Linked DNA regions of Haloferula helveola. The protein of the gene in region 2 interacts with the protein of the main gene of each other region in a pairwise test. Links are inferred from orthologs where the notes say so. Each region holds a gene or a part of one and is shown on either strand. Other genes may lie near its edges.

Region 1 (6,837 bases), 1.6 Mb from region 2 along the record:
GGACCAATCGGCGGAGAATTAAGGAATTTTTAATAATACGCGTTTGCGTAATGAAGAATGGAGGCTCGATGGCACGGAGGCTCCATAAAATTTTAGATTTGTAAATAGTTTTTATTCCTTAACCTAACAGCGTATAGCCATTGATATTGCTTGCTTCCTGGAGGCTGCGAGTGGGACGAAGGAGGTTGCCCAACCCTTGATGAGCTGGCTGAACGGCGCGACAACGGGAATCGCTTCGTGTGGGCGGCTTGGATTCCGCCGCTGAGGAAGCCGGCGAGTTTGCACGAAAAAGCCGCGCTCCCGGAGTCGGAGGCGCGGCTGGAAGGGGGGCGGAGGGTCGATCAGGCGTCAGCGCCCTTTTTCTTCTTCTTCGGATTGCTGGCTTCCGCCTGCTCCAGCTTGTTGCGCAGCGACTTGATCGTCTTGTCCCGCTCGTTCAGCTCCTTGCTGAGTTGCTGCTGTCGGGACTCCATCTTGCCGGTCTGGCTTTGAAGGCTCTCGAGTTTCTTGGCCGTGGCATCGGCGCGGTCCTTGGCCGCCATCATTTCCTGGGTCGCCTCGTTGGCGGTCATCAGGGCTTTCTTCAGTGCAGCCTGGCCCTTCTCCGCGGTTCGTTGCACGAGGGCTTCCATCTCGGACTTGAATTGCGCGTGTTGCTCCCGCAGCTCGCCGAGTTCCTTCTTCGTTTTGGCGAGTTCCGTCGTGGTCGCGACATTCAACTTCTTGGATTCCGCGAAGCCATTCGACATCTCGTGGATCTTCTTGTCCATCGTGGCGGTCGCGACCTTGAGCTTTTCGTTCTCTTTCACGAGCTCGGCCATCTTCCGCGGCTCCTTCAGTTCGTTGCGCAGGTGGTTCAGTTCGCTTTCGAGCGCGGTGAATTCCTTCACGGTCTTCTCAAGCCGGCCGTGGAAGTGGACCAGCTTCTCCTGAGCCGCGTGGCCGATCGCGAGGCGCTGTGCCTGCGCCTCGGCCTTGCTCTTCCACTCGGCCTCGGCCTTGGCGTGGGCGACTGACTTCTTCTCCCACTCGGTGGCGGATTTCTGACTTTCGGCGAGCTGCTTCTTGAGCTGTTCGATCAGCTGGTCCTTCTCGCCGATCACCTTCTTGCTGTGTTTGACCGTCTCGATCGCCAGATCGCGCTCGCGGATGGCGGTTTGGACCTGTTGTTCGGCCTGTTTCAGCGTGTCGGCGAGCGTGCTGAAACTCTCGCTGAGCATTTTCTGGGTCGACTCGGGGGCCGGCTTCTTGTCTGCGAACGCGGCCGGAACGAGGCTCGCGCTGAGGATTCCGAGGAGGAGGGCGATACGTGGGGTGTGTTTTGTGTTCATAAAGTCCTAAGGATACACTCCGGGGCTACGCCTGATCTTACGGAAATGCAAAGGGTTTCCGGAAAAGGATCCGCCACCTGCGCATTCGCACCGGTCTAGCGCAGGGAACGCAGCGCATCGCGCACTGCAGTCGGCAAACTCACGGCACCATTTCCGCCGAGTCGGGCATCGATTTCCTCCAGTCGCTGGATCAGGTCGCGGACGTCCTCGCGTTTCGCCGGACCGCCGGCGGCGGCACAGAAATGGGTCCGGCAGCCGAAGGGCCGACCGTCGTAGATGCGGCATTTGCCACTTTCCGGATGGAGAAACGGGCACGAGCCGTCGGCCGGCATCTCGAACTCCTTCCGGCCCGCCGCCCGCCACGCCTTGGCCGCCACGAATGCCTCGCCTTTCGTCAGGTAAGGCGTGTGACCGACCAGCCGGAACCGGCAGCAATCGGCGATCCCGGTGCAGTTCCGCTCGATCGGCCGGTGGCTCCACTCGGCGTAGATCTCTCGCACCTCACGCATCGCTTCGTTGAGGGCGGGGTCGCGCTTCATGGACCGATTCGAGGGGATGCGACCGCGGGGATCAAGGTTGGCGAGTTTGCCGGTTCCCTTTTGGCCGGGGGAGGTTGAGAATCGGCCTGATGAAACACTTTCCGGAACTCCAATTGACCGCGGTCGGGGCGCGGGTGCTGGGTTGCTTGCTGGAAAAGGAAGTCCTGACGCCCGACCAGTACCCGATGACGGTCAACGCGTTGGTCACGGCCTGCAACCAGGCGACTTCGCGCCATCCGGTGACGAGCTTCACGGCTTCGGAGGTGGAGGAGGCGCTGCGGCAGCTTTCGGACGACTACCTCGTCACCCGGATGCTCGGCGGCCGGGCTCCTAAGTTCGAACACAACCTTGGCGACCTGCTCGCGCTCACTTCCGCCGAGAGGGCGGTTTTCACGGTCTTGCTGCTGCGCGGAACGCAGACGGCCGGCGAGTTGAAGCAGCGGACGGAGCGGATGCACGACTTCGCCTCGCTCGACGAGGTCGAGGAGATCCTGACCGGCTTCATCGAGTATCCGCACGGCCCGTTGGTCGAGCGGTTGCCGGCGGGTGGCGGGCGACGGGTCGAGACCTTCCGGCACCTGCTTTCCGAGGATGCCGGCGCGGAGCCGGAGGCCGACTTCGATGCCGGCGCCGACTGGCGGCAGGAAATGGAACAGCGCTTGGCAGCGTTGGAGATGCAGGTCGCCGAGCTGAAGGCGCAGCTCGGGGAGTGAGCGGCCGGGAGGCCGCCTCGCCCACTCATGGCGCTCGCAGAGCGCCACTCCGTCAGTTCGCCACGATATTCACGAGGCGGCCGGGGACGACGATGATCTTGCGGATCGTCTTGCCTTCAGTCTGTTCCTGAACCTTCGGGGCCGCTTGGGCGGCGGCTTCGATCTCTTCCTTCGGCGCGTCCTTCGCCACCGTGATCTTGTCGCGCAGCTTGCCGTTCACCTGGACCACCAGTTCGATCTCCGACTCGATCAGCGCGGACTCGTCGTGAGCCGGCCAAGCCGACTCGCTGAGCGGTTCGGCCCCGCCGAGGCGGGCGTGGATTTCCTCGCTGAGGTGTGGGGCGAAGGGATTGAGCACGTGCAACAGCTGCGTGAACTCTTTCAGCGGCACCACGTCGGCGGCGGTGAAGGCGTTGGTGCAGATCATCATCTGCGAGATCGCGGTGTTGAACGACATCTTCTCGATGTCCTCGGTGACCTTCTTGATCGTCTCGTGGACGACCTTCAGCAGTGCCTTGTCGTCGCACGGCACGTCCTGGATCTTCGACGAGCGTTCCCACTCGCCGGCCTGGTTCAGTTCGAATGCGACGCGCCAGACGCGGGCGAGGAAGCGCGAGATGCCCTCGACGCCCTTCATTTGCCATGGCTTCACCTGCTCGAGCGGGCCCATGAACATCTCGTAGAGACGCAGCGCGTCGGCGCCGTAGTCGCGGACCACGTCGTCGGGATTGACGACATTGCCGAAGGACTTCGACATCTTGCGCCCGTCCTCACCGAGGATCAGGCCCTGGTTGACCAGCTTCTTGAACGGCTCGTTGGTCGACAGGTGGCCGAGGTCGTTCAGGACCTTGTGGTAGAAACGGGCGTAGAGCAGGTGCAGCACCGCGTGCTCGGTGCCGCCGACGTAGAGATCGACGATACCCTTGCTGTCCGTGCCGCCGCTCCAGTAGCTCTCGACTTCCTGGCCGATGAAGCTCTCGTTGTTGCCGGGGTCGCAGTAGCGCAGGTAGTACCAGCATGAGCCGGCCCACTGGGGCATCGTGTTCGTTTCACGCTCGAACTGGTCGCTGTAGTTGATCCAGTCGGTCGCCTTGACCAGCGGGCCGCGCGGGTCGCCGGTCGGCTTGAAATCCTCCATTTCCGGCTGCAGCAGCGGCAGCTCGCTCTCGGGGATGGTCGTGTGCTCGCCCGTCGTCTTGTCCCACAGCAGCGGGAACGGCTCACCCCAGTAGCGCTGGCGGCTGAACAGCCAGTCGCGGAGCTTGTACTGGATCTTACGGACTCCTTTGCCCTCCGACTCCAGCCACTCGATGATCTTCGCCTTCGCCTCAGCGGTCGGCAGGCCGTCGAGGAAGCCGGAATTCACCGCGGTGCCATGGTCGGTATAGCCCTGCCAGTCCTCGTCGCCCTTCGGCTGGACCACCTGCAGGATCGGCAGCTCGAACTTCTTGGCGAACTCGAAGTCACGTTCGTCGTGCGCCGGCACGGCCATGATCGCGCCTGTGCCGTAGCCCATCATGACGTAGTCGGCGATCCAGACCGGGATCTTCTCGCCGTTGACCGGATTGATCGCGTGAGCACCGGTGAAGACGCCGGTCTTGTCCTTGTTCAAGTCGCCGCGATCGAGGTCGGACTTGCTGGCGCAGGCCGCGACATATTCCTCGACCGCCGACTTCTGCGCGTCGGTCGTGATTTCGGCCACCAGCGGGTGCTCGGGAGCGAGCACCATGTAGGTGGCGCCGAACAGGGTGTCCGGACGGGTTGTGAAGACAGTCACCTGATGACCTTCCAGATCGAAGTGAACTTCCGCACCTTCGCTGCGGCCGATCCAGTTCCGCTGCAGCAGCTTGATGCCTTCCGGCCAGTCGAGCGGCTCCAGTTCGTCGATCAGCCGCTGGGCATACTTGGTGATCCGCAGCATCCACTGGCGCAGCGGTCGGCGTTCGACGGTGTGGCCCTTGGCTTTCCACTCCTCGACCTCCTCGTTGGCGAGGACGGTGCCGAGATCGGGCGACCAGTTGACCGGCGCCTCGTGGATGAAGGCCAGCCGGACCGCGTCAATCTGCTCGCGGCTCCAGCCCTTGCCTTCCAGTTCGCTGACCGGCTTGGCCTTCTGCGCCTCTTCGTCGAAGTAGGAGTTGTAGAGCTGGATGAAGATCCACTGGGTCCAGCGGACGTATTCCGGGTCGGTGGTGGCGATCTCGCGATCCCAGTCGTAGCCGAAGCCCAGCGACTTCAGCTGGCGCTTGAAGGTGGTGATGTTGGCCTCGGTCGTGACCCGCGGGTGCTGGCCGGTCTTGATCGCGTACTGCTCGGCGGGCAGGCCGAACGAATCCCAGCCCATAGGATGGAGCACGTTGAATCCCTGGCGGCGCTTGGCGCGGCCGATGATGTCGGTGGCGGTGTAGCCTTCCGGGTGTCCGACGTGCAGGCCGCTGCCGGACGGGTAGGGGAACATGTCGAGGACGTAGAACTTCGGCTTCGAAGCATCGAAATCGGCATCGCCCGGATTTGGCGTGCGGAAGGTCTTCTCATCGTCCCAGCGCTTCTGCCAAGCGGGCTCGAACTCATCGAAGGGGTAGGGCTTGCGGCGGTCGTCGGACATGGTGGTGGAAATGCCAAATGCTCAAGTTCCCATGCCAAATGGCGGGAATGGGCCTGCCCTTCGTAGCCCGACGGGCGAAGAAGGGGCGCGGAAATTGGCGGAACCGCCTGAATTTGAAAAGAAAAACCCCGGGGGATGGGCGGTCGGACTGAGAGTGGGATGCGGCTGCAGCATGGACCGCGAGCTTTAGCTCGCCCCGACGGTCCGGTGGCCGGGGTTCCGGGGCGAGCTAAAGCTCGCGGTCCATGATGATCCTCCCAGGACGGCCACTTCGATGGTGCGCGGACTTCAGTCCGCATCCGGTCGATAGAATGCGGACTGAAGTCCGCGCACCATCCACGGCTACTTCGCCGGGATGTGGATGATCGTCACGAGCTCGTCTTCCGGCGTGGTTTCCGGATCGCTCTCGTAGGTCTCGAAGGGAGCGAGGCGCTTGCTTCCATGGAAGACCTTCGAGCGGGCATGCATCATGCCGGCGGCCCACGCATTGCCAAGGTGGCGGTAGGCGCCGGTGTGACGGACCTGGTAGGCGCGGCAGGCGGGGCGGCTGCCGGAGACAAATCCGGCCGGGCCCTCGTCCGGCGCCTGAAGAAACGGAACGCAGGCGGTGTAGCGGCAGACGTTGGCGGCGGGCGACCATTTCAGCACCGAGCAAAAGGGAGGCCCGCTCGGGCTGAGGTCCGCTTCCTCCAGCCACTCGCGGATTTGAGCGAAATTCTCCCTCATGTGGGGACCGATCTCATCGATCGGGCACTCGGTGTTGATGCCGGCGTAGGCGGTTTCCGGGAGCTCGACGATCCCGGGGAACTCGAGCTTGCTCGGCACGGATCCGGTCTCGATGCGGTCCTTGAGCATCCGCAGCCCGCGGTCGTAGTCGGCGCCGATGTAGCCGGACATCATCGACTTCATCCAGAACATGAACCACGGCAGCGAGCCGGTCATGGTCCAGGTGACCTCGGTGCCGCCATCCTTCTCGGCGAAGCGGAAACCGACGGTGTTCTCCGACTTCCACGGGCTCAGGAAAGTCAGCGCGTAGTCGATCGATGAGCCTTCCGACTCACCCGTGATTCTCATGATGCCGCTGCCGCAGACCGGTCCTTCCCAGTCGTAGCGCTTGCCGTCGTCGGCATAGGTCAGCTTGGCGTGCGGATCGCAGATCAGCCACGGCGACCAGTCGGGCCATTTCCGGAAATTCCGCACGTCGGCGAAGACGGCGTCGGGAAAGGCCTCGATGTGGATGGAGCGGGAAACGTCGAAGGAGGGCATGGGGAGGAAGGCTCAGGTTGCAATGTTCCAATGCCAAATTGGGGAGAGTCCGGGAAGCGGATAGCAAGGCCTCGGGACAAAGAAAAACCCCGCCGCGGCGCGGGGCCGGGCGGGGTGGTGAGAGGGGAATCGCGTTACTTCTTGAGCAGCGACTTCAGGTGGGCGACGTAGGCGTCGGGACCGCCTTCGCGGTAGCCGATGTCACCGGAGAGCTTCTTGCCTTCGGCATCGACGAGGTAGATCGTCGGGTAGCCTTCGACCTTGAACTCCTTGTCGAGTTTCTTGTTCTGCGCCTTCAGCTCGTCCGACTGCTCCTTCTTGCGAGGGAAGTCGACCTCCATCAGCACGAGGTTGTCCTTGGCGTATTCCTTGAAGGACTCCTT
Region 2 (4,638 bases):
ATGATGAAGCAGTGGCTGGCCGAGCGGCTCGAGGACGAGCTTCGGAAGCAGTGAGTTTCCCCAGCCTCCCGGGTTTCGCAGCACCCCGATGAACGCCTTGCGCAGGCCCGCCCCGTGGTTCGGCGCGTTCGCGGTCTGGTTCGGCGTTCTATGGTGGCTCTCATCGGGGGTTCCCGACTTCCCGGAAACGCTCCAGTTCCGTTCGTCGGACAAGATTCTGCACATCGGCTACTTCTTCGGGGGCGCCGGATTGCTTTCGGCCGGACTTTTCCTGCGCCACCCGGACGCACCCGCACGGAAGCGCATCGTGGTTTCCGTCGTCGCCCTGACCCTCGTCGGAATCCTTGACGAGTTTCACCAGAGTTTCGTTCCCGGCCGGCAAGGAAACGACCCCTATGACCTCGCCGCCGACATCATCGGAGCGTTACTGGGCAGCTTCGTATTCCAACCCTTCCGGCGCTTCCTGAAATGAGCACCTCCGAGAAGCGGCGCTTTCCGAAGCTGGCGATCGTGTCCATCGCCCTGACCCTGATCCTTCTGGCCCTCGTGCTGACCGGAACCGTCAAAGTCTTCAACATTCCCACAGGGGGCATGGCGCCAACGGTTCAGAGCGGCGACTCGATCATCGCGACCCGGACCTACCGCGCTGCCGACGGGTTCGAACGGGGAGAAGCGGTGATCTTCCACCCGCCGCACGATCCGTCCTCGTGGTATGTCCAGCGGATCGTGGCGATTCCCGGTGACCGGATCGAAGTCATCGACGGCCACCTTGTCGTCAACGGCCAAGCAGCGCTTTCGCCGGAAGACCTTCACTCCATCCCGCCGGATCGCAGCCGGCTGCCACCACCGTTCCTGACTTTGGCACCCAGCTACCCCCTGACCGTTCCTCCGGACGAGTTCTTCATGCTGGGCGATAACTTCGAGAACAGTCTCGACAGCCGCTACTTCGGAACCGTCCCGGCGGAAAACATCACCCACACGCCCCGGCGCATCATCTGGCCGCTCGATCGCGGCAGCAAGATCGACTGATCGATCTGAGCCGCGCGGGCCTTGGCAGCACGGAGTTCCCCGGCAAGAATCCCCCAGATCCCATGGACGACCTCTTCTCCCAGTCGCCGGCAAGCGAGAAAATCGACGCGCTCCGCGCGGAGATCCGGCGCCACGACGAGCTCTACTACAACCGGGCGACGCCGGAGATTTCCGACGCGGACTACGACAAGCTGTTCCGGGAGCTCGAAAAACTTGAGGAAGCCCACCCGGAACTCGCGGATCCGAACTCACCGACCCAGAGGGTTGGCGGCGATCCGATCGAAGGATTCACGCAGGTGAAGCACCTCGTGCCGATGCTTTCGATCGACGATGTGTTCGAACTCGACCCGGAAACCACCGATACGCCGGAGTCTGAGCTCATCGAGTTCTACCAACGACTCCGCAAGAACCTGGGACGCGACGATATCGACGTGACCGTGGAGCCGAAAATCGACGGCGTCGCAGTCTCCCTGGTCTACCGCCACGGCACTCTCGACTATGCGGCGACCCGGGGCGACGGAGAGACCGGCGACGACATCACTCACAACGTCCGGACCATCCGCAGCGTCCCGCTGGAGCTGCCCGGCGAAGCTCCTGAGCTTCTGGAAGTCCGGGGCGAGATCTTCATGCCGAACGAGGCCTTCGCCGCGATGAACGCCGAACGCGACGAGCAGGGCCTGCCGACTTTCGCCAATCCGCGTAACGCGACCGCAGGAACCCTGAAGCAACTGGATCCCAAGAAGGTCGCTGAGCGCCCTCTTGCCTTCCTCGCCCATGGCCTCGGCGCCTACGAGGGACCGGAACTCGCGACCGAGGACGGGTTCGCGGCCTTGCTGGAGAAACTTCGGATCCCGCGCAACGAACCCCTGATTCACGCGACCGATCTCGACAAGCTCCTCGAAGCGATCGGCCGGATCGATCGTGAACGCCATGACCTCGATTACGGAACCGACGGCGCGGTGGTGAAGGTCTCCAGTTACGAGGAGCGTCGTACATTGGGTTTCCGGTCCCGCGCGCCACGGTGGGCGGCGGCCTACAAATTCCGGCCCGAGCAGAAGGAAACCCTCCTCAAGGCGGTCACCGTCCAGGTCGGCAGAACCGGAGTCCTCACGCCGGTCGCGGAGCTGGAACCGGTGCTCGTTTCCGGAACCACCGTTTCGCGTGCCACCCTTCACAACGAGGAGGAAATCCAGCGCAAGGACGTGCGGATCGGGGACACCGTCCTGATCGAAAAGGCGGGCGAGATCATCCCCGCGGTCGTCAAGGTCATCGACGGCAAAAGGCCGCCGGACTCGAAATCCTTCTCGCTGTTCGATCACGTCGGCGGCAAGTGCCCGTCGTGCGGCGGACCGATCGCCAAAGAGGAGGGATTCGTCGCATGGCGCTGCGGGAACTTCGAGTGTCCGGCTCAGGCGGTCTCGAAGATCAAGCAGTTCGCCTCGCGCAAGGCCCTTGATATCGACGGTGTCGGCGAAACGGTCGCCGAAGCATTGGTTTCCCGGGAACTTTGCTCAGCACCGCTCGATCTCTTCGCCCTGTCCGAGGAGCAACTGGCCAACCTCAATCTGGGCAGCGACGACGAACCCCGCCGCTTCGGCGAGAAGAATGCGGTCAAGGTGATGGCCGCCCTGGAGCGCGCCCGGAGCAAGCCTCTCGACCGCTGGCTATTCGCGATGGGCATCCGCCATGTCGGAGAATCCGCGTCAAAAGAGCTTTCCAGACTTCATCGGACCCTGCCCGAACTCGCCTCCTCTCCGATCCTGATGGCTCTGAGGGAGTCCGCGAAACTTGAGGAGGAGCGCAAGGCGGTTTCGCCGCGCAACAAGGACCATCCTCCGGCGAACGACGAAGAAAAGGAACACCGCCAACAGGAACACGATCGGCTGAAGGAACGGATCACCGAACTTGCCGATCAACTCGCCCCCTATCAGGTAAGCCCCGACGTCGGCCCCGTTGCCGCCGAGAGCGTGCTCGCGTTTTTCGAATCGGATGCCGGTTCACACGTGCTCAAACGCATCGACGAGCTCGGCCTGGAGCCCGTATCCGGCAACCACCTCCCCGAACCCGGCAAGGCCGATACGTCCGACATGCCGCTTGCCGGCAAGACGATCGTGATCACCGGCACGCTCAGCATGGGACGCGATGAGATGAAGCGCCTGCTTGAGTCGAAAGGGGCGAAGGTCAGCGGGAGCGTGTCGAAGAACACCGACTACCTCGTCGCCGGCGATGGAGGAGGATCGAAACGGGATAAGGCGGAGAAACTCGAGGTGAAGATCCTGAACGAGGAAGAGCTTCGCGACCTTGTTCCCGACCTCTAGCCCGAGCCGAAGCGACTTCGTGCGCAACTCCCCGCAGGGTCACGGGTTTGTGTTGGCATGAGAACGTTCTCTGCCCTCGCGCTTTCCGCCATCGCCGCCGCGCTGCCCTGCACCGCGATCGAGACCGCCAAACCGCTGGTCTCGATCTCGGTCAAACAGCAGACGCTCACCGCCGATCACGATCGCAACGGTCGGTTCGGTGACAGGTCCGAAAAGACCGTTACGCTCCGGGTTGAGATCCGAAACAGCAGCAGATCCCAACTCGAAGACGTCAAACTGAGCGGAATCGCACTCGTCGTGCGCGAGGGCGAGCGTTCGGAGACCGTGCGCCGTCACGAACTGGCTGCCGTTGAACTTCCGGCCATGAAGCCGAACGAGAAGGTCACCGTTGACCTCGGGAAGATTGTCTTGAGCGAGTACGAGTGGGGCGGCAGCAAGACCGAAGAATCCCTCGAGGAGTGGAAAGTCGTCTGCATGCAGGGTGACAAGGAAGTCGGCAGCGAAGTCACCGAGGAGTATTCGATCCTTGCCGTTGAGCAGGCAAAACAGGAAGAACCGGAGCGTCGGCGTTTCGATCCGACCGACTTCCGCGACCGATTCAACAGACGTCGTTGAATCGCTGCAGCTCCTATCTCACCGGACCCTCTGAGCCATCACGAGAGATCCGACCACGAGAGCGGCTCCGGCCAGCAATCCCCAACCCGCAGACTCCCCCTCCAGCAGGAGGAGGGACTCCGTCATGCCGGCGAGCGGGATGAGGAAGCGGTAACCCGCAAGCAACGGTACAGGATGCTTCGTCGACAGATGGTTCCATAGCCCGAAGGCTGAGGCGGAGACCACCGCCAACCAGAGAGTCAGGAGCATCACTCCCGGTGTCATCAACCTCCCCGCTTCGACGAAAGCGGGCGCTCCTGCGATCAATAGTAAGAGCCCTCCACCAAGTAGCGAATACCCCGTCGCCGCGCGGGCGCCGATGGTCTCCCGCATTCGCCCGAACTGGATCAGCCCGACCGCTCCCAGCCCCGTGGCCAATACCATCAGAGTGGCCCCGAGAACCGGTTGACCCGCCCCGGCACCGGGCGCTGCGGTGGCAAGGGTGACTCCGACCCCACCGATCGCGATCGCAACCCATTGCATCCCACTGGGCCGGGGTGCTCCCGCCATCAGCGGCGCGAGGACCATCCACCAAAAACTGCCGGTGGCGGTCAGCAACCCGGTAAGGCTTCCACTGGCAACGGCGATCGCGAGATAGAAGAACAGATACTGCCCGAAAGTCTGGGTGAGGGAAAAT

The links.
Region 1: the proteins of ligA (region 2) and leuS interact in binary tests that used the Escherichia coli proteins (3 or more experiments, as listed by UniProt). The link is inferred for Haloferula helveola from one-to-one orthologs.

Annotation. Positions count from the first base shown.
Region 1 is NZ_AP024702.1:2,952,273-2,959,109, forward strand. What follows is about bases 2,413-5,516. They hold leuS (leucine--tRNA ligase), read right to left. Parts: upstream 5,189-5,516; coding sequence 2,636-5,188; downstream 2,413-2,635. Other genes in these bases: HAHE_RS10865 (YceH family protein), read left to right, coding at 2,413-2,583. Outside these bases: HAHE_RS10855 (hypothetical protein), read right to left, coding at 342-1,331; HAHE_RS10860 (YkgJ family cysteine cluster protein), read right to left, coding at 1,427-1,870; more of HAHE_RS10865, read left to right, coding at 1,960-2,412; HAHE_RS10875 (SRPBCC family protein), read right to left, coding at 5,531-6,454; HAHE_RS10880 (thioredoxin family protein), read right to left, coding at 6,589-6,837.
Region 2 is NZ_AP024702.1:4,571,595-4,576,232, reverse strand. What follows is about bases 767-3,719. They hold ligA (NAD-dependent DNA ligase LigA), read left to right. Parts: upstream 767-1,091; coding sequence 1,092-3,347; downstream 3,348-3,719. Other genes in these bases: HAHE_RS17210 (hypothetical protein), read left to right, coding at 3,405-3,719; lepB (signal peptidase I), read left to right, coding at 767-1,029. Also shown: HAHE_RS17230 (CopG family antitoxin), read left to right, coding at 1-54; HAHE_RS17225 (VanZ family protein), read left to right, coding at 89-472; more of lepB, read left to right, coding at 469-766; more of HAHE_RS17210, read left to right, coding at 3,720-3,962; HAHE_RS17205 (DMT family transporter), read right to left, coding at 3,981-4,638. UniProt on the Escherichia coli protein: DNA ligase that catalyzes the formation of phosphodiester linkages between 5'-phosphoryl and 3'-hydroxyl groups in double-stranded DNA using NAD as a coenzyme and as the energy source for the reaction.